Regions from separate parts of the Megasphaera sp. UPII 135-E genome, predicted to be linked through region 1. Evidence: a T-box and tRNA genes for the amino acid it is inferred to sense, from the RefSeq annotation. Region 1 holds a T-box; the other holds one or more tRNA genes.

Region 1 (11,725 bases):
GTACAAGTCAACCGAGCATGAGTACTTTTTATCATGCTATTCAAGGCAAAGCACGGAAACTTAACTTGGACGTTCAGGCGATGGAAGAAATGTCACGTTACTGGGCATCCGTTCGCCCTTACTATAAAGGCGTAGATAAAGCGGAAGCCTATCCGAGTACATCCGTTTACTTCCATGAAATGCCGGGTGGGCAATACTCGAATTTACATCAGCAAGCAAAATCCGTAGGCCTAGGCGAGCGGTGGCAAGAAATTCAAGCGATGTATCACCAAGTGAGCATGATGTTTGGTGACATCATCAAAGTTACGCCATCTTCTAAGGTTGTCGGCGATATGGCACTCTTTATGGTGCAAAATAATTTGACGGAACAAGCTATTTACGAAAAAGGCGATATTCTTGACTACCCCCAATCGGTCGTAGAATTTTTTGAAGGTCGCTTAGGTGTACCTTATGGCGGTTTTCCGGAAAAGTTGCAAAAAATTATACTCAAAGGTCAAAAGCCGTTAAGCGAACGTCCAGGGAAAATGTTAGCTCCCGTAGATTTTGAAGGTGTCCGCAAAAAATTAGCCGATGCAGGCTATAAACATGACGATGAAGACGTTAACGCTTTTTGCCAATACGACAAAGTATTCCGCGACTATAATGAAAAACTCAAAATATATGGCGATGTGAGCGTTCTTGATACCCCCACTTTTTTCTTTGGCATGAATAAAAACGAAGAAATACATGTCGAAATTGAAAAAGGGAAAGACCTCATTATCACCCTCATCAACATTAGCGATCCCGATGATAGCGGTACTCGTACGATTACGTTCCTCTTTAACGGGGTGGAACGGGAAATCCAAGTTGTCGATAAGAGTATCGACTTACAAACCGTATCAAAACGAAAAGCCGATCCAACCGTACCGGGCGACATCGGTGCTACCTTATCGGGATCTGTCGTGAAAATACTCGTCACGAAGGGACAAAAAGTGAAAAAAGGTGAACCCTTAGTCGTTACGGAAGCGATGAAGATGGAAACAACCATTACCGCACCCCTTAGCGGTACGGTCGGTGAAATTTACGCCACCAAGGGGCAACCCATCATTAGTGGCGATTGCCTTCTTGAGATTATTGAATAATATAGAGTCAGCTAGAAAACACATATTCTACATTCGTAGGATATGTGTTTTTTTGTAGATGCATAAAACGGAAGAAGTAACAGGCGATCTCATATGCGTAAACACGTATAATAAAGCGACCGGTCGTAGATAAAGACATAAGCCATGCCGGTGTTTTCGGCAGAGGCGAACAAAGAAAGGACGTAACCTAAATGATATGCTGCATACATGGGGAGGGGGAGTAATGCGACCTAGCTCCCCCGTAGGTTGTATACTGTAAGCCGCTCTTAGGGATGCTTGCATTTAGCTATGTTTTTTAGGCATATCATGTGTTAGTAATTCCTATATCTATTATTGACAAGCAAGGGGTGAAAGTTTATACTTGAGTAAAATAGTAGAAATAAAAACGTAAGGTTTTTATTTTGAGTGAAGCATATAAGGAGGAAGGTATTATGGCAAAAATTATTGTAGTAGGGTCAAACCACGCAGGTACAGCAGCAATTAACACGATTTTGGACAATTATAAGGGAAATGAAGTCGTCGTATACGATAAGAATACGAATATCAGCTTTTTAGGCTGTGGGATGGCTTTATGGATTGGACAACAAATTCATTCAGGCGATGGCCTCTTTTATGCATCACCCGAAGGCTTAGCAGCAAAAGGTGCTAAGATTCATATGAATGCGGAAGTAACGGCTATTAATCCAACAAAGAAAACGATTACCGTTACCGTTGATGGCGTAGAAAAAGAAGATTCTTATGATAAATTGATTTTAGCAACCGGTTCTAATCCGGTAGTGCTTCCTGTTCCCGGACATGATTTGGAAAATATCCAATTGGTAAAATTGTATCAAAATGCCAAAGAAGTTATTGAAAAATTACAAGCACAACCAGACATTAAAGATGTAGTTGTTATGGGTGCCGGTTATATTGGCGTAGAATTGGCAGAAGCCTTTGAACGCTTGGGCAAACATGTGGTTATGTTAGATATGGCGGATCGCATTATGCCACGTAATTTTGATGTGAAATTCACGGATATGATGATGGAAAACATGAAAGCACACAACATTGAAATTCGTTTGGGCGAAGGTGTGCAAAAATTTGAAGGTAAAGATGGCAAGGTTTGCGCTGTTGTTACGGATAAAGGCACGTATAAAGCAGATATGGTTATTTCCGCTGTTGGCTTTAAACCGAACTCCGCATTAGGTGGCGATTTGTTTGCTCGTTTTGCTAATAATGCCTACTTGACGAATAATAAATTTGAAACGAGTCAAAAAGATATTTATGCTATTGGCGATTGCACGACCGAATTTGATAATTCAACGGGAAAAGAATCATACATTGCGTTGGCTACGAATGCTGTTCGTAGTGGCGTGGTAGCTGCTCATAACGCATGCGGTACGGCAATTGAATCTCTGGGTGTACAAGGGGCCAGCGGGATTTGCATTTATAACTTGAAAATGGTTACTGTCGGCTTGACGGTTGCCGCTGCTGCAAAAGCAGGTATTGAAGTAAGTTATACTGATTTTGAAGATACGCAAAAACCGGCGTTTATGGAAGTTGAAAATCCAAAGGTTTCTATTCGCATCGTGTATCGTAAAAACGACCGTGTTGTCGTAGGGGCACAATTGGCTTCGACGTATGATATGTCTGCACAGATCAATATGTTCTCCTTAGCTATTCAAGAAAAAGTTACTATTGATCGCATTGCCTTGTTAGACTTGTTCTTTATGCCTCACTTCAATCAACCTTATAATTATGTGACAATGGCAGCTTTAACGGCTAAATAATAGGAAATTTATGCTTGATAAAAAAAGGATTATCGTTTGCATGCGATAATCCTTTTTTTGCATTGACAAAAAAAATAAACTTGTTAAAATGATATACAATAAAAAAGCAATGAGCGGAAGAAAATAGTGCGTAGCGGTCAGAGAGGCAACGGTAGCTGAGAAGTTGCTCCGGTATAGCTATTGTGTCACCCGTGAGCTGACAAGAGGAAAGGCTTGTTCGGATACAGCCGTTATCTGTATTAAGTGGTCGCAAGGCGACAATATAGGTGGTACCGCGGAAGGCAGCATACTTTCGTCCTAGGGGATGAAGGTGTGCTTTTTTAATTGTAAGGAGGCGTTTAGATGAAGTGGAATAAAGAAAAGTTAGGAAGTTATGCACCTGGTGAAATAGAAACATCGTGGTATGAGCACTGGGAAAAAGCAGGTTATTTTCATCAAGAACCGGAAGCAGGGAAGGAAGCTTTCAGCATTGTTATGCCTCCACCGAATGTTACTGGCCAGTTGCATATGGGGCATGCGTTGGATAATACGTTGCAGGACATTTTAATTCGTTTTAAGCGAATGCAAGGGTATAATACGAATTGGATTCCCGGTACGGATCATGCTGGTATTGCTACGCAAGTAAAGGTCGAAGAAGAGCTGGCAAAGGAAGGGAAAACACGCTATGACATTGGTAGAGATGCTTTTTTAGAACGCGTGTGGGACTGGAAAAACAAGTATGGTGAACGCATTGAAAAGCAAATTCGCCGCTTAGGGTCGTCTTGCGACTGGAGTCGGAAACGCTTTACTATGGATGAGCAATGTGCTCGGGCGGTGCGAGAAGTCTTTGTTTCCCTTTATGAAAAGGGACTTATTTACCAAGGTACGCGTATTACGAATTGGTGTCCGCAATGTCATACGGCTCTTAGTGATATTGAAGTGGATCATGTGGATGAACAAGGGCATTTATGGTACATTAAGTATCCCCTTGTCGGCGAAGATGCATATATTACGGTCGCTACGACGCGACCGGAAACCTTGATGGGTGATACCGCTGTGGCGGTTCATCCGGAAGATGAAAAACTACGTCAGTTTATCGGTAAAAAAGTGCGTATTCCCCTGGTTAATCGAGAAGTAGAGGTTATTGGGGATACGTACGTAGAACGAGAATTTGGTACAGGTGCGGTAAAGATTACCCCGGCACATGATCCGAACGATTTTGAAATGGGCGTACGCCATAACTTGCCTTCTATTATGGTGATGAATTTAGATGGCACGATGAATAGTGAAGCCGGGAGTGCCTATGAAGGGATGACCCGTGAAGCCTGCCGTAAAGCAGTCGTAGCAGATTTACAGAAGCTTGGTTTATTAGATCACCAAGAAGACTTAGCTCATGCGGTAGGCCATTGTTCCCGTTGTCATACGACGATTGAACCGTTTGCGACAAAGCAATGGTTCGTTTCGATGAAACCGTTGACAACGGCGGCGTTAGAAGCGGTTTCCGCGGGGAAGACATCCTTCATTCCCGAACGGTTTGTGAAAACCTATAATCACTGGTTAGAAGACGTGCATGATTGGTGTATTTCTCGTCAATTGTGGTGGGGCCATCAAATCCCTGCCTGGTATTGTGAGGATTGTGGTAAAACCTCCGTCGCACGTGAAGATATTACCCATTGTATGCATTGCCAAAGCACCAACATACAGCGTGATCCGGATGTGTTAGATACATGGTTTAGCTCGGCCTTATGGCCGTTTTCCACGCAAGGTTGGCCGGATAAAACAGCAGATATCGAACAATTTTTCCCAACGAGCGTATTGGTTACGGGATATGATATCATCTTTTTCTGGGTAGCACGGATGATGTTCATGACGTGTGAATTTATGCAAGACATTCCCTTTGAACACGTCTTTATTCATGGGTTGGTACGAGATAGTCAAGGGCGGAAGATGAGTAAATCTCTCGGCAATGGAGTGGACCCCTTAGGCGTATGTGAAACATATGGAGCCGATGCCTTGCGGTTTACCTTGGTGACAGGCAATACGCCGGGTAATGACATGCGGTTTTATATGGAACGGGTGGAAGCCAATCGGAATTTTGCCAATAAAATTTGGAATGCCGCAAAATTTGTTATGATGAATGTGGAAGATTACGATCCGACCTATGTTCCTCAACGTGATGCGTTGACGCTCGCCGATCGCTGGATTATGACGACCTTCCATGAACGGGTAGCACAGGTGACAGCCGATTTAGATCGCTTTGAATTAGGGGCTGCTGCCGATAAGGTGTATGACTTTATTTGGAATTATTTCTGTGATTGGTATATCGAATTGGCCAAACCACGTTTATATACATCCGATGATGCCGTTGATCGGCGTACCGTTCAATACGTATTGGTCTATGTATTGACGCATACGCTCGAATTATTGCATCCCTTTATGCCCTTTGTGACGGAACACATTTGGCAACATGTACCGCATGAAGGCGAAAGCATTATGCTTGCACCATGGCCAACGGCACAGGCAGAATGGCTATTTACAGAAGATGCCAAACAAATGCAAGTGCTTATGGAAGCGGTGAAAGGAATTCGTAATTTGCGGGCCGAATCACATGTGCCGATGGGGAAAAAAGCACCGGTCATCTTTGTACCGGCTAATGAAACAGCGGCGACATTGTTACAACAACATGAACAATATTTCCGTATTTTAGCTTTTGCCGATAAGGTAACGATTTTATCACCGCAAGCGGATAAACCTACGAATGCTGTCGTGGCAGTAGCCCCCGGCATGGAAATGTACGTGCAAGTGAAAGATTTGATTGATGTGGATAAAGAAATGGCACGTGTACTCAAAGAACAGGGAAAAGTACAAAAAGAAATTGAACGGCTCGAACACAAGCTGAACAATGCGGGCTTTTTAGCGAAGGCTCCTGCGGATGTAGTAGACAAAGAAAAGGAAAAATTAGGGTCTTATCAAGATAAATTAGAGATGCTCACACATCGCTTAGCAGAATTAAAGCAATTGTAAGAGGTGACAGGTATGACCTATGAAGAAGCGGTACAGTATATTGAACAGGCGAGTTCCTTTGGTATCCAACTGGGACTTTCGCGGATTACCGCCTTATTGGATATATTGGGAAATCCTCAACGGCAGTATCAAACGATACACGTGACGGGGACGAATGGAAAAGGCTCAGTAACGGCGATGGTAACAGCGGCATTAGAAGCGGCCGGCTATCGGGTAGGTCGCTATACATCGCCCCATTTGGAAACGTATCGAGAACGAATTTATGTACATGGGCAACTCATTTCGGCACCTGATTTTGCCGAGGCTATCGCTACGGTACAAGAAGGGGTCAACCAATTGACGGCATCCGGACAGGAAGCACCCACAACGTTTGAAATGCTTACAGCTGCCGCTTTTTGGTATTTTGCAGAAAAAAAGGTAGACTACGCCGTCATTGAAGTTGGCTTAGGGGGATTATTGGATTCAACGAATGTGATCACACCGGTTGTATCCATTATTACGAATGTCGATTTTGATCATATGAAATATTGTGGGCATACGATTGGCGAGATAGCTACGCAAAAAGCAGGGATTATTAAAGCGGGTGTACCCGTGGTGACAACGGCTACGGGCGAGGCCTTACAGGTCATAGCCAAAAGGGCGTATGCGAAACAAAGTCGCCTGTACGCATTGCATCATGGCTTTGACGTCATGCCGTTACCGCCGGGGGAAGATAAGACGACCCAAGCGATACGGGTGACGACAACCGCAGGCAAAACCATTGACGTGACCTTGCCTTTATTAGGACAGCATCAGCAGCAGAACGGTGCCGCCGCAGTGATGGCACTACTGGAACTGGCACGTACACGCAAGGCATTGACACGTACCGCTATTTGCCAAGGACTTGCCCACGTGCGTTGGCCCGGTCGTTTCCAAGTACTGACGGTACAAGGCAAGCAAGTGGTCATTGATGGTGCACATAACCCCGCAGGGATTACCTCCTTTTGTCAGACCTATGAACAGGTATTTGCACGTAGACCGCGGATATTCGTCTTTTCCGTACTAGCCGATAAGGATTATACGCACATGATACAAGAACTGTTTCGTTCAGATGATGAGGTCTATGTAGCTCCCGTACCCAATCCGCGTACGGCCGATCCAAAGGTGTTATGTCCGCAATTGCCTTGTCACGCTACGCCGTGTCAATCTTTGGAAGAGGCGGTTGATCGGGCGTTTACACACGCAACGGCTGAAGACGTCATTTGCCTCGTTGGTTCTCTTTATATGCAAGGTGTTGTACGAGCCTATCTGCGTGAACACTATCAGGCGAGTCTATGAGCAAGAACGTGTATACATTAATTTTGTTGTTAAATTGTAGTGCTTTTGTCATGAAAATGTGTTAAAAAAAGTTTACAAAAAACAAAAAAATGAGTATAATAAAAATATAATACTTAAGTATATACGGAATTCGTGCAAAGATTTTCGTGTATAAACATTGTGTAATATGAATGGGTGATGAATAAGGATGAACAAGCAGAGTGAAGCAGTAGAAATGGAACCAGTTCAACGAAAGACGAAGAAAAAAAATGATGCCATTAAGTTAGAACGAAAACGCAAATTTATTAAAATGTGGAAAAATTGGTTGTTTGATATCAATAAGTCAGAAGTAGATATTGCTAGAGAAATAGGCTTATCACAGCAAGCCTTTAATGCTAAGATGCGTAATGCGACAATTCGCTATACCGAATTAGCCGATATTGTTGAACAGCATGGATACACGATTGAAATAACAAAAAAACACTAACGTTAATGTAAAAATCACTCAAAACACCTATCCTGCAGATGTAGGATAGGTGTTTTTGGTAGATCCGGAAAATAGAAAAAAATGGCGGCTTTCCGTCATTTTTTTTTAGCTAGTCAGAAAGCGTCCGGTTTAGTATAATAACACGAGGAGGAAACGGACAATGGGTATTTTTACATATCATGTACGAGACCAAAAAGAAAAAGCACGGCAGCATATTTTGTACGCGTTGGCAGGAACCATCTTCTTTATGCCCTTGCAGCTGATAGCGATGGAAGTGTGTTTTATCCTTACGTTGGGCTTAGCCATTTATTATATGGCACGGTATGGAAGACCACGGCAGAGCAGCCAACCCTTAAACGTACCGGCCATATGCTTTGGTATCGTTGCCCTGCTATCCCTACATGCGACGGCGACACCCTTACGTAGCACGGCCTTTTACATCTATACGCTAGGGCAATATTTGGCACTGTATTATGTGGTACAAACCTTTGTCCGTGGCGCCGGGGAACGAAAGCAACTGTGTTATGTTTTTTTACTTGCCGCTGCGGCGGTTACCGTTTGCGGCTTTGGGCAATACATCCTTTCGCCTGTCGAAACGAATATATGGGTGGATAAAGACGCCTTTCCCTTCTTGTCGCGGCGGATGTATGCACCCTTATATAACCCGAACTTATTGGCACAATTTTTAGTCATTGCCCTTTGCGTCAGTATTAGTGTGCCTTGCAAGCATCCCTATCTGGTATGGGGCAAACGCATCCTTACGTTGGCGTTGGTCGGTGCGGTGATCTTAACCTACTCTCGCGGTGCCTGGCTCGCCTTGGCCGCCTTGTGCTTGTATTTGGGATGGGTAGAAAATAAACGCTGGTGGCTGTGGTTTTTGTGTGTCCCCCTTCTCTTTGGTTGGTACCATGACACCCTCTATGCACGGTGGATATCTCTTTTTTCCGTGAGCCAAGAAGACACCTCCCTTGCTATGCGGTGGTCCATGTGGAAAGCCGCCCTTACCATGGCCGGCACGCATCCCATTTTGGGTATTGGCTGGGGCGAATTTAAAACGATTTATCCCCAGTACAATTGGTTCATTAAGCATGCAGGCATTTGCATCTATCATGCACATAACATGTTTTTAAATATCCTCGCCGAAACGGGCATGACCGGCTTTTTTTTCTTCCTGTGGTTTTATGGAGGAAACTGGTATTACGCACGGTGTTACGACATTCATAACCATCAAGAAAGCTACATCCCCTTACTCATGGGGGGCATTATCATCGGTACGACCGTTTGTGGCATAGGTGATTTTGACTTGTTTGCAACGCAACTATCCATGACCTTTTGGCTGTGGTGCGGTATATTTGCCAATTGGTTTAGCGAAAATAATTTGCGAAATAATTCACACTAATATATAATAATATCATAGAATAGGATGTACTATCGTATGTATACTCATAATATAGGGGAAATACGCTAGTTGGAGGAATGATACGTGATGAGACATAAAAAAGGAATATCGGATGCCGTAATTGAACGATTACCATTATACTATCGAGATTTATTGTTATTGCGAGATGCGGGTATTGATATTATTTCCTCAGAAAGATTAGGGGAACGGTTAGGCATTACACCTGAACAAATTCGGAAAGACTTAACCTGTTTTGGTGCGTTTGGTAAAAAAGGGGTAGGATATTATGTTAGTGAACTGTGTCAACAAATTGTCGAAATTATCGGTTTGCAACAACATTGGAAAATAGGCATTGCCGGTATTGGCCATTTAGGTTGGGCCCTTGCTAACTATAAGACCTTTGAACGCTTAGGTTTTCGCACGATGGGGTTATTTGACGTGGATCATCGGATTATCGGACAAAACGTCGGTGGCATTACCGTAACATCAAGTGTCGATATGGGGAAAATTATTCGGGAACAACAAATTCAAATCGGCATTATTACGACCCCTGCATCGGTAGCCCAACAAGTGGCCGATGACATGGTCGCCGCTGGAATCAAGGGGATATTGACCTTTGCCCCGTTACGATTAAATGTACCTAATAACATTTTTGTTTTTCGGGAAGATCTCTCTATCGGGTTGAGTCGAATTTCTTATTACTTGACAAATTATTCAGATAAAACAGATACCTTTTAATAATATAGGTATAAGCATAACGGAAAAAACACCCTTTTTCATATAGAAAAAAGGTGTTTTTTTTGACCTATTTTGATATATCAAAGATTTTGCCCGGATTCAGTACATATTGTGGATCTAAGGCTTTTTTTATCGTTTTCATCAGGGCTAACGTGGCAGGATCGGTAAACCGTTCCATTAAATCACGCCGTTTGGCACCGATGCCATGTTCGCCGGATAAACGCCCGCCTAGTTGATATAAGGCCGTGTACAGTGCCGTTTGATTTTCGGTGACCCGTTTTTGCCAAGTAAGATATGATTCTTCGGCTGGTTTTAAAATATTAAGATGAATATTGCCATCGCCAATATGACCGGCAATGCGTGTGATAAGGTTATACTTATGTGCCAGGTCGGCAATGATGTGGAAAAACTCGCCTTGCTTTTCTATGGGAACGACTACATCCTCTTTACTGACGAGCAAACTTTCTGCCCGTACGGCTTCAGCAAAGGCCTTACGGGCACGCCAAATCTTTTTATAATCGGCAACGAGAATATCCGTTGCTCCTTGACGCTGACAAATCGTGTCGATGCTTTCTAAGGCCGGCTCTATTTCCTCTTCCGTACCGTCCATTTCGATGATGACATAATTGCGTTTGTCCTTTCCCGGTAAAGGTTCATGCAAATAGGCCTCAATAGAACGTAAGGTCGGTTCATCCATAAACTCTATACATGTCGGCAACAAGCCCGCTTGTAACAAACAAGCCGCCGTGTCGATCGCCTTCGTTGGCGTGGGAAAAATGGCGAGAATATCGACAATCTGTTTAGGCCTTGGCAAAAGCTTGAGCGTTGCTTGCGTGATGATACCCAGCGTGCCTTCTGAACCCGCTATGAGCTGTTCTAAACAATAGCCGGTCGATTGTTTTTTTAAGCGTGCTCCCGTCTGTACGATATCTCCTGTGGGCGTCACAACCGTAAGTGCATAAATCTGATGACGGGTTGTTCCGTATTTGACGGCTCGATTGCCGCCCGCATTGGTCGCAATATTACCGCCAATACAGCAAGAATCACTACTACATGGATCACCTGCATAAAATAATCCCTTAGCTGCGGCTGCGGCTTGTAAATCTGCCGTGCGTACACCCGGTTCGACAATGGCATATAGCCCCGTAGGATCAAGTGCGAGAATGCGATCCATTCGTTCCGTACTTAGGACGACACCACCATACAGGGGAACGGCACCACAGGCTAACCCCGTACCACCGCCCCGGGGTACTACGGGAAAATGGGCGACATTTGCTAATTTTATGATAGCGGCAATCTCTTCGGTCGATTGGGGAAAGACAACTGCCTCAGGTAAATGATGGTACGTCGTATCACTGACTTCATCATGGCTATACGTTTGCAACACGTCCGGCTGCGTACGGACAAACTCCTCGCCAACGATAGAGGCAAGCTTTTTTAAGGTTTTTTCTGTTAATTTTTGATACGTCATTCCGATCCCTCTTTAATTAGTTATTTTACTTCTATTATATAGAATTTTGCTAAATAAGATAGTCTTTTTAATGAACAAATCGAATTGAGCCAAAGCGATAAATAGACTATTTTTCAGAATATGTGGTATACTAACTACATATATTGGAATTATCCTAGGCAAATTAAAGGAAGGGAATATGTCGTGGCACAAGAAAATAGACGCCGTCCCATACGGGCTATAAGACGAAGAAAAAGAGAAAAAGATAAAGTGGCCTACCTATATCATAAAATACTTCTTCTTATTATCATTATCGGCTGTCTTTTCTTAGGATATCGCTTTTTTTCACTGTGGCAGATTCATGAGAATATGCAAGTAACGGTACAACAAAAACAAGTGTTGCAAAAAGAAAATCAAAAACTTAAACAACGCAAAGAACAACTCAATGATACACAGGAAATT
Region 2 (11,725 bases), on a different contig from region 1:
CATTGCGGTGCATTTAGGTGAAAAAATTTGTGTTGATGGGGTCGTCTTGGCTGGTAATGCTGCTGTTAATCAGGCATCTATTACAGGGGAATCGAATCCGGCTATTAAACAGGGGGGATCGGTTGTCTATGCAGGTAGTATCATTGAGGCAGGGGATCTGGTTATTACTGTAGAAAAGGTAGGAGCCGATACGTCATTAGCTCAAATCATTCATTTGGTAGAAGAAGCACAAACTCGTCGGGCACCCGTACAAAATTTTGCTGATAAAATGGCAAATATGCTAGTGCCGATTTCTTTTATTGGTGCGGCTATTGTGTATGGTGCTACGAAAGATTGGCAGCGTGTGTTAAATTTGCTCTTTATTGATTTTTCGTGTGGTTTAAAATTATCTACAGCAACGGCGATTTCGGCGGCTATCGGCTTATCGGCCCGACAAGGGATTCTTGTCAAAGGTGGTAACTATATTGAAAATTTAGCGAACATTGATACGGTTGTTTTGGATAAAACGGGGACGATCACGATGGGCGTACCACAAATTTCACACATTGAAACGATTGATGGTGTTACGGAAAAAGAAATGGTATTGCTTGCGGCATCGGCAGAAATGCATTCGGTTCATCCGTTAGCGGTGGCGGTGCAGAAATATGTCAAAGAACAAGGTTGGGAAACACCTCATCATGATCTTTCGGAAACGGTTGTGGCACGGGGAATGCGTGCCATCGTGCCACCATTTGAAGATTTTATTGGTGGGACTGTATTAGTTGGTAGCCGGCGTTTCATGTCGGAAGAACAAGTGTTAGGCGTTCCTTTAGTTAGTGATACAACGTGGGGCAATAATATACTGTATATTGCTCGCGATGGCCAATATATAGGTAGTTTGACTATACAAGATCCAGTACGACCAGAAATGAAAAAAACATTGAATCAAATGCGTCGTATTGGTATTGATGAAGTGGTAATGCTGACGGGTGATTCCAAGGAAGTAGCAGCAGAAGTAGCAAGAAATATGGATATTGATTCCTATCATGCGGAAATTTTACCGGAAGATAAGGCAAATTATGTCTTAAAATTGCAAAAACGCGGAAACGTTATGATGGTCGGCGATGGCATTAATGATGCACCAGCTTTGGCTTGGGCCGATATCGGCGTTAGCCTGGGAGGTAATAAGACCGATATAGCTGCTGAATCGGCAGCCATCACTATTCGTTCGGAAGATCCTAGTCGCTTGTATGAAGCTCTGCGGATTGGTAAACGGACGATGAAGGTAATCAATCAGAATTTTACTGCTACCATTGTAGTTAATTCGGCAGCGATGTTGCTGGGAGCATTAGGCCGTATTAGTCCATTGTGGGCAGCGGTTATTCATAATACGGCAACGTTAGCGGTAGTGCTTAATAGTGCAAGTATTTTAAGGTCGACACGGAAACGTATACGCCGGTAAGGACAATAAAATCGTACCACCCGTAGGGTAATCCCTTGGTGGTACGATTTTTTTGTTATCCGTATTAGTGGTGATGGATAAGAGGATCGTAAAGATTTTTGAAAAAATGATTTATATTTAGAAAATAACAACAGAAAAGTAATTGATGAAATATATTTTTGGGAGTGATATACAATATAATAATAAAACATTGTTTATGAAAATCTGTGAAGGAGAAGTTAAAATGGTGTCGTGCATGTACAGAGAATTGATCGAATGCAGCGTGTCAAAAGGAATGTTAAAAGGGCAGTTAAAGGAAAAATCCGGGTATTTTTCGAGGCGGAAGTAATATGTTGACATTTTATTCATAATAGGAGGCAAGTTTTAAGCCAAGGTGTATCTCAGATGTATCCGTCCCTGACAAATAATTGTCTGGACGGATTTTTTTGGAAAGCGTATGTTATCGTTTAAGAAAATAGACACATATAAAGATGGGTATACGGTTGTGTTAGTGAGTACATGTATGCTTGTAGATGGATGTATACTAATTGAAATGTTGTGTCGATTACGTCAAGATAGTGCTAGTGGTTATATTTTAGAAAGTAGGGCGATCACAATTGTTGAGATCGATATACCTTTTTAGGTTTTACGTTGTTACTAGAAATTTCTGGGAACAATGGTACGATTACCGATAAATAGGGGAAGGAAATCACTGTACATGACAAACGCTAGGTTGTATTATAGCAGGTGTTGCAGCAGTATAAGAACTTAATTATACTGTTATTAACGTATTTTGAAGGTAGATTAGTAAGGTGTTTTTTTGCTATGCTGAAATGGTATTGATGCATTGTCCGCGATGGGGCTGCATCTCTTTCCATTTATGGTACGTGACTTTTAAGCAGTTATTAGTTGAGAAGCACGGTAATAGGCATTTAAATAAGAAGGTAAGTTGTTTGTAGCTGTATTAGTTTGTATGGGGGAGAGTAATGCGATGGGCATGTTTTATCACGTTATTCTTGAATGGTAAGTGTAGTTAATAGGCTGTGCAGTGACGGGTAAAGGCATGGATACAAAAATGCAAGCGGTGACAACACACGTAGAGAAGCATATGACTTCAACACAATAGGGTATGTGTCAATGTGTTTTTATAACTGCAAAAGAGGGAAGGAAATACCGACGGTCTGTGATAGGCATATTGGTTTAGTACATCATTTTGTATTGTTTCAAGGAAAAAACAATGGAGGAGGATATTTTTTTCGGTTACGATGTATTATCGTTAGAATGGGAATATGGTATAATGAAGAAAAATATAAGAATAAAAGAAAGAAGGGATGATATGAAAATAGAAGAAGGTTCAGTCATTATGGTGCATGAAAATGGATTGGCTGAAGTTAAAGTAGGGCGTCATTCCGATTGTATAGCGTGTGGAGCCTGTCCAGGATCGGATAACATCGTGGTTATGGTTGTTGATCCTATTGGTGTAAAAGTGGGACAACAAGTGAAATTTGAAATGCGTGAAATGAATGTTATCATGGGGGCATTTGTTTGCTTTATTTTGCCTTTACTGTTAATTGGGTTAGGGGCAATTGGCGGCTATTATTATGGACTTTCAACGGGTGTTGAAGAAGTACATTTTGCGGTTTTTGGTGGCATAGTTGGGCTTGTTATTGGTGTTGTGCTTATGAAATGGTTTGATCGAACCTTTCGGACGGACGATACAATAAAACCCAAAATTATTGAGATTTGTGAGTAAAAAAAAACAGGTTCTAAAAAGAACCTGTTTTTTTATTAAAATATCAAGAAAAAGAAATAAAATATTTTATAATATAATAGAAGTGTGGTATGATTATAAAAAGTGTAATGGAGGCGATAAATATGGCATCACCAGATATGATGGCGTTAGGATCACAAGCATCGGTTATTCGCGATTTATTTGCTTATGGGCAGGAACAAGCTGCCAAGATAGGAAAGGAACATGTATTTGATTTTAGTATTGGAAACCCGACTGTACCTGCTCCAGCGTGTGTGGCAAAAGCTATTCATCAAGTATTTATGACATATTCGTCAACGGATATCCATGGTTACACGGCAGCGGCTGGTGATAAGAAGGTGCGCGATGGGTTGGCTGCGTACATGAATGAGCAATATGGCGCTAATGTAACGGGTGATTGTTTTTATCTTACCTGTGGGGCAGCAGCGTCTTTGACGATTACCTTGAAGGCGATTGTGGAAAAATCATCAGATGAAATTATTGTCATTGCTCCATTTTTCCCTGAATATACCGTGTTCATCAAAAATGCAGGTGCAAAGGTGTGTGTTGTGCCACCCGACACGGAACATTTCCAAATTCCGCTGGCTGAGTTTGCCAACGCAATTAATGAGCACACACGGGCGGTTATCTTAAATTCGCCGAACAATCCTTCAGGCGTCGTATATACCCCAGAAACATATCAGCAAGTAGCGACTATTTTAGCGGAAAAATCAAAGGAATATGGACATCCGATTTATATTATTGCGGATGAACCATATCGTGAAATTATTTATGACGGTAAGCCGATTGTGTATGTCCCTTCGCATTATCAGGATACGATTATCTGTTATTCTTATAGTAAATCATTGTCCTTACCGGGAGAACGTATTGGGTATATTTTAGTACCACCACAAGTAACCTCAGCAGCAGATGTATATACGGCGATTTGTGGTGCTGGTCGTTCTATGGGTTTTGTATGTGCCCCCCATCTTTTTCAACATGTTATCTTACAATGCTTGGGCGAGGTGTCAGATATCAGCATTTATGATAGAAACCGTAAATTATTGTATACTGAGTTGACGAAGATGGGCTATGAATGTGTGTATCCTGATGGTGCATTTTATCTCTTTGTTAAATCACCAGAAACGGATGCCAAGGCCTTTTCGGATAAGGCAAAAGCCTTAAATTTGCTTATTGTGCCAGCTGATTCATTTGGCTGTCCTGGCTATGTGCGAATTTCGTATTGTGTAGAGGAAGATATGATTCATCGTGCTTTACCCGTATTTGAACAAGTAATGCAACAATATAAGTAAGAAAAAAGCAAGCTGTAACCTGAAATGTAGGGACCGGCTTGCTTTTTTAGTAAAAAAATAAAAAATAAGAAAAAAGTACTTGCCAAAGAATGAAAGTCATAGTATAATTCTTATTGTTCGATAGCGAACAATACATATTCCTCAATAGCTCAGTTGGTAGAGCAATCGGCTGTTAACCGATTTGTCGTAGGTTCGAGTCCTACTTGAGGAGCCATGGCCCCTTGGTCAAGTGGTCTAAGACACCGCCCTTTCACGGCGGGAACATGGGTTCAAATCCCGTAGGGGTCACCACATATGGGCGATTAGCTCAGCTGGGAGAGCGCCTGCCTTACAAGCAGGATGTCGGCAGTTCGATCCTGTCATCGCCCACCATATGAATAGGAGAACTTTCAATTTGTACATGTGTACAAAATTGAAAGTTCTTTTTCATAATAATAAAATAAGGTTGCCTTTGTTTCTATGTGAACGGAGCGAGCAAGTGGTGATATTTATGTTGAGGATAATGGAGGTAGTGAGTTGCAATCGTTAGAATCTATATTAGTATTTGATATCACGATGGTTATACAAGTTATTTTAATTGACTTAGCCTTAGGTGCCGATAACTCAGTTGTTATCGGCTTAGCTGCTAAAAATTTAAGACCGGAGTTGCAGCGGAAAGCTATATGGTATGGTACGGCTGGTGCTATTTTATTGCGTTTTTTAATGGCTTTTGCCGTTTCATGGGTATTGCAAATTCCCTATGCCAAGACGATTGGAGGCTTGATATTGGTGTATATTGGTATTTCCCTAATTGGTGCTAAAGAAGCAGAGGGAGATATGAAGGTAGACGCCAAAAATACCTTGCTGGGTGCAATCAAAACTATTATGATGGCTGATATGTTAATGAGTATGGATAATGTTCTAGGTATCGTTGGCGTTACGAATAATCACTGGGGATTGTTGATTTTGGGCATGTTGATTTCCGTGCCGATCATCGTCTTTGGTAGTACTGTTGTAGTGAAGGTGATGCATAAGTTGCCAGTCTTGATTTATATAGGGGGTGCTATTTTAGCTTGGGCTGCGGCGTCTATGGTGATTACGGATCAGTATTTAGCTACTCATATAGGCGATATTCGTGCATATAGTGGAATCGTAAAAGCCGTTTTTTTAGTACTTACTGTTGGTGGCGGTTTTCTATGGAAATACAGCCGTAGTAAGGGGACGGAATGAAAAAACAACTTGACTTTTTTATGATGTGTGGTATCATATACAAGTCAGGATAACGGGGCGTGGCGCAGTTTGGTAGCGCGCTTGGTTCGGGACTAAGAGGTCGCAGGTTCAAATCCTGTCGCCCCGACCATATAGCGAAAGCGGTTCCGAAAGCGGTTCCAATATACTTGGAGAGGTGTCCGAGTGGTTTAAGGAGCATGATTGGAAATCATGTGTAGGGCTATCGCTCTACCGAGGGTTCGAATCCCTCCCTCTCCGCCAGCATACAAAGAATCTACTATGGTAGGTTCTTTTTTTGTGTATTTGCGTAGAAATGGAAAAAGACAGTTGCTATATAAGCATAGGTGGCGTATAATCGATTTTATTGATGCATAATAAATAGGTATAAGGGATAAAAGTTATATTATAATATTGTAATTCTTTTTAATAACAGTTACAATATAATAAATGATGTTCATTAAGATGCAAGTTGTTTACTATTTATTACAATATGCATCGTAATAGCAAAGGAGGTTTTTTATGAATATTGCCGAAAAGCTGAGAACGAATGGATATAAGGTTACACCACAGCGATTGGCTGTATATGATGCGATCAATAATAACATGTCTCATCCTAATGCGGAGTCTATTTATAAAAAGTTACAACCTAATTATCCCTCTATGAGTTTAGCGACCGTATATAAAACGATGGAAATTTTTGCTAAGATTGGTGTAGTTAGGGTATTGCAATGTGGAGAGGATTCACATCGATATGACTATAAAATAGATTCGCATGCACATATTCGTTGTGTGAAGTGTAATCGTATTTATGATGTCAATATTGATCAGGCACCATTAATCGAATTAGCGGCTAGTCAAACGGGCTTTACCATAGATGATGTAAGCCTATCATTTATTGGGACATGTAAAGATTGTCAAGAAAAAGAATAATATAGTAATATAAAGGGTACAGGACGAATGGTCTGTACTCTTTTTTTGTGCAGTCGTATTAGTAAGGAGTAGATGATGAGAATATTGCATACGGCCGATTGGCATTTAGGTAAGATGTTTTATGGTGAATATTTGACGGATGATCAAGAATATGTGTTACGACAACAGTTTTTACCACTGTTAAAAGAAGCGGCGGTGGACGTGGTTGTAATTGCAGGTGATATTTATGACCGGAGCTTACCACCGACAGGGGCAGTGGAATTATTTGATGAAATGATTACCAAAATTGCCAACGAAGCACATATACCTTGTATGATTATTAGTGGTAATCATGACAGCGCTACTCGTCTTTCCTTTGGTAATAATCTATTGTCAGCACAGGGGATTTATATAGCTGGTGATTGGAATAAATTGGTTAATCCCGTGATTATGGAAGACAAGTTTGGGAAGGTGTCTTTTTATTTGATTCCTTTTGCTGATCCAGCGGAAATACGACAACAATTTGGCAATCGGGATGTGCATGATCATGAAAGTGCGTTGCGACAGGTGTTAGCGTATTATCCTCGCGGAACAGCACGTTCCGTTTGTGTCGCACATGCTTTTGTTACGGGTGGAATTACCAGTGATTCAGAACGCCCGTTAGCGATTGGGGGAACAGAAGTGGTCGATGTGTCTTGTTTCGATGGTTTTTCCTATACTGCACTGGGACATTTACATGGACCACAACAGGCTGGGGGCAGAAAAAACGTTCGCTATGCGGGGAGTTTATTGAAATATTCCTTTGGAGAAGCACGGCAGAAAAAATCATTCCTTCTTGTTGATATGGATGGCAATGGGCAGGTTGCCTTTGAGTCCATTCCCATTATGTCGCGGCGCGATGTACGTATTATCGAAGGTGATTTTGCTACGTTGATGGCTGCGGCGGATACGCAGACGGATGATTTTATCTTGGCACGAGTGTTGGATAGTGAACCTATTTTAGATGGCATGACGAAGATTCGACAAAAGTATCCTAATGCGTTGGCCTTAGAAACCCCAAATCGTCGTATGATGGGAATGCAGGAAGGACCACGGGCGGTGGGGAAAACGACAGAGTTTGAGTTATTTCAGAGTTTTGTACAGTCTATGCGAGGCGAGGGGCTATCGGTGCAAGAACAAGCATGTGCAACGGATATTTGGCAACGGTTACTAGCAGAGGATGGTGATGGAATGTTATGAGGCCTTTATATTTGGAAATGCAGGCTTTTGGACCATATGCGGGTAAGCAGTGTATTGATTTTAGAGATTTGAAAGAACGGCGGTTATTTTTAATTTATGGACCTACTGGTGCAGGTAAGACGACGATCTTAGATGCTATGTGTTATGCCTTGTATGGTGATACGAGTGGTAATCGCCGTTCGGGGGCACATATGCGGAGTGAATATGCCTCGCCACAGGTGCCGACTAAGGTGAGCTTTGCTTTTACAGTGGGATCTCATTATTATCGGATTGAACGTAGTCCCGAGCAAGAAATTGCAAAATTACGAGGTTCGGGGTTAAAAAAGGCGGCCGCAATGGTGGCTTTGTATGAAACAGATGCGAATGGTGAAGATACGCAAGTGATCGCAACGAAGAACGTAAATGCACAGGTAGAATCTATCTTAGGTTTTAAGTCGGAACAATTTCGGCAAGTTGTTCTTTTACCGCAAGGAGATTTTCGCAAACTCCTGTTAGCCGGTTCAGCTGAACGACAACAAATTATGCAGATTTTGTTTCATACAGAGCGTTATGCACGGTTTCAACTTTTTATGAAAGAAAAGCATGATGCCATACAGCAAGAATATCAGCAACTGGTGCAACAGGAAAAACAGGGATTAGAAAGTGCAGACTTATCAACGGTAGAGTTGTTACAAGCACGGATAACTGAAAATACTCATCAGATACAAGCGATACAACAGCAGATTGAGGTAGCTCAACGGTTACAGGAACAGCGAACGCAAGAATTACAAGTGGCAACGGAGTTGGAGAGCCATTTTAAGGCACTTGCGGAAGCAAAGTTAGCGTATGAACAGTTACAAAAGCAAGAAAAGGAGATGGCACAGCGTAAAGTATATATAGAACAGCTTGAGCAGGCACATATTTTAGTGGATGCTTTTCAACAAGTAGATGCTATTATAACGAAAGGAAAAGAAGCAAGTATTCGTAAGCAGCAAGTAGAACAGCAGCGGAATGACGCACGTGAAAAGGCAAAGCAAGCGGCACAAACCTATGCAAAGTTGCAGGCACAACAAGGAGAAATTGAGGTGTTGACGGGTACAATTCAACAGTGGAAAGGATGGCAATCGCGGATTAACGAATACCACAAACAGAAAAAACGGTGGGATTTAATACAAAAGAAAGAAAAGGATGTAAAAGAAAAAGTGGCTGCACAGGAAAAGCTGCGGGTTGAAGTTGAGGCAAAAATACAACACGTACGTCAAGCGGAAGTACAGTTAGCACAGATACAAACGACGATAGGGGATAAGCAACTAGCGTTGAAACAAGCCCACGATGAACAAAATAGGGCAAATAGTAGACAAGAGTATAAGCAGAAAATAGAGACCGAAGAAAAAAATATGCAGTTTGGGTTAGACCAATTGAAGTGCATGCAAGACGAGGCCTCTCGTCTTACACGGGAGTATGAACAAGTGTATTGTTTGTTTATTCAAGGGCAGGCAGCGGTACTGGCAACAACTTTACAGGATGATATGCCATGCCCTGTGTGCGGTTCGCAAGAACATCCGGCACCAGCGATACCGTTGGCAGCCATACCAACGCAAGACGAGGTAGAGGAAAAGAAGAAAAAGGTAGAAGAAGTAAAGGAAAAGTGTCAGAAAAAAGAAGTAATTATTCAGGAAAGTATGACGAAGATAGAAACCTGGAAACGGGAATACGGGAAACTTATAACTGGGGATGAGGCAGATAAAACTGTGGCACAGTGTCAAAATGAGATAGATACATTAGAAGAGATGCTTAAGACTTTATCGACACAGGTACAGATGATAACGACAAGTCTTCAGTGTATGCCGGATATGGAGAAACAGTTACAAACGATAGAGGTAGATATAAAGGAACAGCAAGATACATATATGACATATCATGAAGAAGCCATTCGGTTAGCCACGGACATAGCAATGGTAGAACAGGAAATTCCCGTGGAATATAGAATGCCTAACGCGGTAGATAGGGCGATACAAAAGGAAGAAAAAACGGTAGCTAAGTTTAAAGAAAACGTACAGCAGGCCGAAAAAGAACGGCTTCAGCAAGGGCGATTAGAAGTGCAGTTGCAAACCGTATTTGATCAAGAATGCAAGAAGCATAAACAGTTACAAGCGGATTATAAAGAAGCATGGAAGCTGTTAGTTACACGTGTACAAGAGGCTGGTTTTGATAGTCCGGACCGGTGTCGTATGTTGCAAGAACGTTGGAAAGAACGGGACAAAGAAAAACAAATACTTCAGGATTACGAAGAAAAACAGTCGCGGCATATTGGCGTGATCAAAAAAGAAGAAGCATGCATACAAGGACAGGTTCGCCCCGCCGTAGAAGAAAAAAACAAGCCATGCAAGCAGTGAATGAACAGGTGCGACAGGCGAGTGAAAAAAAAGCAACCTTGAATGAACAGGTGCAACAAGATACTAAATTATATGAACGGATGCAAGCAGGGAAACAGCGACAAAACGTGTTGATGGAAGAATATAAGGTAGTTGGTTCGGTGTATGAATTGGTCAGTGGTAAGCAAACGGGAATTAATTTTGAACGCTATGTCTTAGGTGCGTTATTAGATGAAGTATTGGCAGCAGCGAATTTGCGATTACATACGATGAGTAGGCAACGATATGAATTGCAGCGTTCTCATAGTTGGGATGATAAACGGGTGAAACAAATTGGCTTAGATATTGAAGTATTTGATAACTATACAGGTTATGCTCGTCCAGCCAATACGCTTTCTGGTGGTGAAACTTTTTTAGCTTCTCTGGCACTTGCCCTGGGATTAGCAGATGTAGTACAGACCTATTCGGGCGGTATTCATTTGGATACTATTTTTATTGATGAAGGCTTTGGTACTCTTGATGATGAAACTCTTGATTTTGCACTGAAAACGTTGTTGCAATTACAAGGTAATGGTAGGTTGGTAGGGATCATTTCGCATGTAGCTGAACTAAAAGAACGCATTACGACTCGTTTGGCTATTCAAAAAACAAAACAGGGAAGTACGGCGGCTTTTGAATTGTTGAATTAACGATTATATTGGCAGCGGTTAAAGAAACGAGTATAATCGAGTATAATAGGGGGCTTGCAGAAAGGAAGCGTATAAGATGCAATTTACATTTCGACATACTAATTTTAATGTATTAGATTTATCGCGAAGTCTTGCTTTTTATGAAAAAGCGTTAGGATTAAAAGAAATTCGGCGGATTGAACGACCAGATTTTACGATTGTATATATAGGCGATGGCGTTTCTTCGTTTTGTTTGGAACTCACGTGGCTTAAGGCTCGTACTACCCCGTATAATTTAGGGGAGAATGAATTTCATACGGCGTTTGCCGTCTCGGATATGGATAATGCATTGGCTTTACACCGAAGTATGGATTGTGTGGTTTATGAAAACCCTGATATGGGTATTTATTTTATTATCGATCCCGATGGCTATTGGTTAGAAATTATTCCAGAGGTACTATAAATGGAAGAAAAATATACACAGCGAACGGCATGGCTTTTAGGCAAGGATAATGTGCAGAAATTGGGCGAAAAGAAGATCTTGCTGTTTGGCGTAGGTGGGGTAGGGTCGTTTGTAGCCGAAGCGTTGATTCGTGCTGGTATTGGACACCTTGTACTTGTCGATGCAGATGTTTTTGAACCGTCAAATATTAATCGTCAATTAGGTGCTACTGTTATTACGATAGGGCAGCCAAAAGTAAACGCTATGAAGGAACGATTGCTAATGATTAATCCTACTGCGGATATACAAACTCATCAGTTTTTTTATTTACCGGAAACGCATCGTGACTTCATTTCGCAGATACAACCAGATTATGTGGTTGATGCGATTGATACGGTGGCGGCCAAGATTTCTATTATTG

Evidence for each region. A T-box is a leader RNA that pairs with one kind of tRNA and senses whether it is charged. The one in region 1 lies ahead of HMPREF1040_RS05115 (valine--tRNA ligase), so its partner is inferred to be a tRNA-Val.
Region 2: it has a tRNA-Val gene. The T-box ahead of HMPREF1040_RS05115 (valine--tRNA ligase) is inferred to sense a tRNA for this amino acid. The anticodon was not compared.

What each region holds. Positions count from the first base shown of each region.
Region 1 covers NZ_AFUG01000035.1:42,859-54,583, reverse strand. The annotation lists gene HMPREF1040_RS05125 (pyruvate carboxylase) at 1-1,121, shown strand, start outside; gene nox (H2O-forming NADH oxidase) at 1,553-2,890, shown strand; T-box leader at 2,991-3,193, shown strand; gene HMPREF1040_RS05115 (valine--tRNA ligase) at 3,233-5,893, shown strand; gene HMPREF1040_RS05110 (folylpolyglutamate synthase/dihydrofolate synthase family protein) at 5,906-7,210, shown strand; gene HMPREF1040_RS05105 (hypothetical protein) at 7,398-7,676, shown strand; gene HMPREF1040_RS05100 (O-antigen ligase) at 7,837-9,075, shown strand; gene HMPREF1040_RS05095 (redox-sensing transcriptional repressor Rex) at 9,163-9,813, shown strand; gene HMPREF1040_RS05090 (FAD-binding oxidoreductase) at 9,881-11,284, opposite strand; gene HMPREF1040_RS05085 (septum formation initiator family protein) at 11,468-11,725, shown strand, end outside.
Region 2 covers NZ_AFUG01000008.1:152,554-164,278, reverse strand. The annotation lists gene HMPREF1040_RS02125 (cation-translocating P-type ATPase) at 1-1,441, shown strand, start outside; gene HMPREF1040_RS02120 (hypothetical protein) at 1,878-2,063, shown strand; gene HMPREF1040_RS02115 (SoxR reducing system RseC family protein) at 2,757-3,173, shown strand; gene HMPREF1040_RS02110 (pyridoxal phosphate-dependent aminotransferase) at 3,296-4,483, shown strand; tRNA gene HMPREF1040_RS02105 (tRNA-Asn) at 4,622-4,697, shown strand; tRNA gene HMPREF1040_RS02100 (tRNA-Glu) at 4,699-4,774, shown strand; tRNA gene HMPREF1040_RS02095 (tRNA-Val) at 4,780-4,855, shown strand; gene HMPREF1040_RS02090 (TerC family protein) at 5,000-5,692, shown strand; tRNA gene HMPREF1040_RS02085 (tRNA-Pro) at 5,746-5,822, shown strand; tRNA gene HMPREF1040_RS02080 (tRNA-Ser) at 5,862-5,953, shown strand; gene HMPREF1040_RS02075 (Fur family transcriptional regulator) at 6,212-6,622, shown strand; gene HMPREF1040_RS02070 (exonuclease SbcCD subunit D) at 6,695-7,840, shown strand; gene HMPREF1040_RS02065 (AAA family ATPase) at 7,837-10,215, shown strand; gene HMPREF1040_RS07910 (SbcC/MukB-like Walker B domain-containing protein) at 10,203-10,883, shown strand; gene HMPREF1040_RS02060 (VOC family protein) at 10,960-11,325, shown strand; gene HMPREF1040_RS02055 (ThiF family adenylyltransferase) at 11,326-11,725, shown strand, end outside.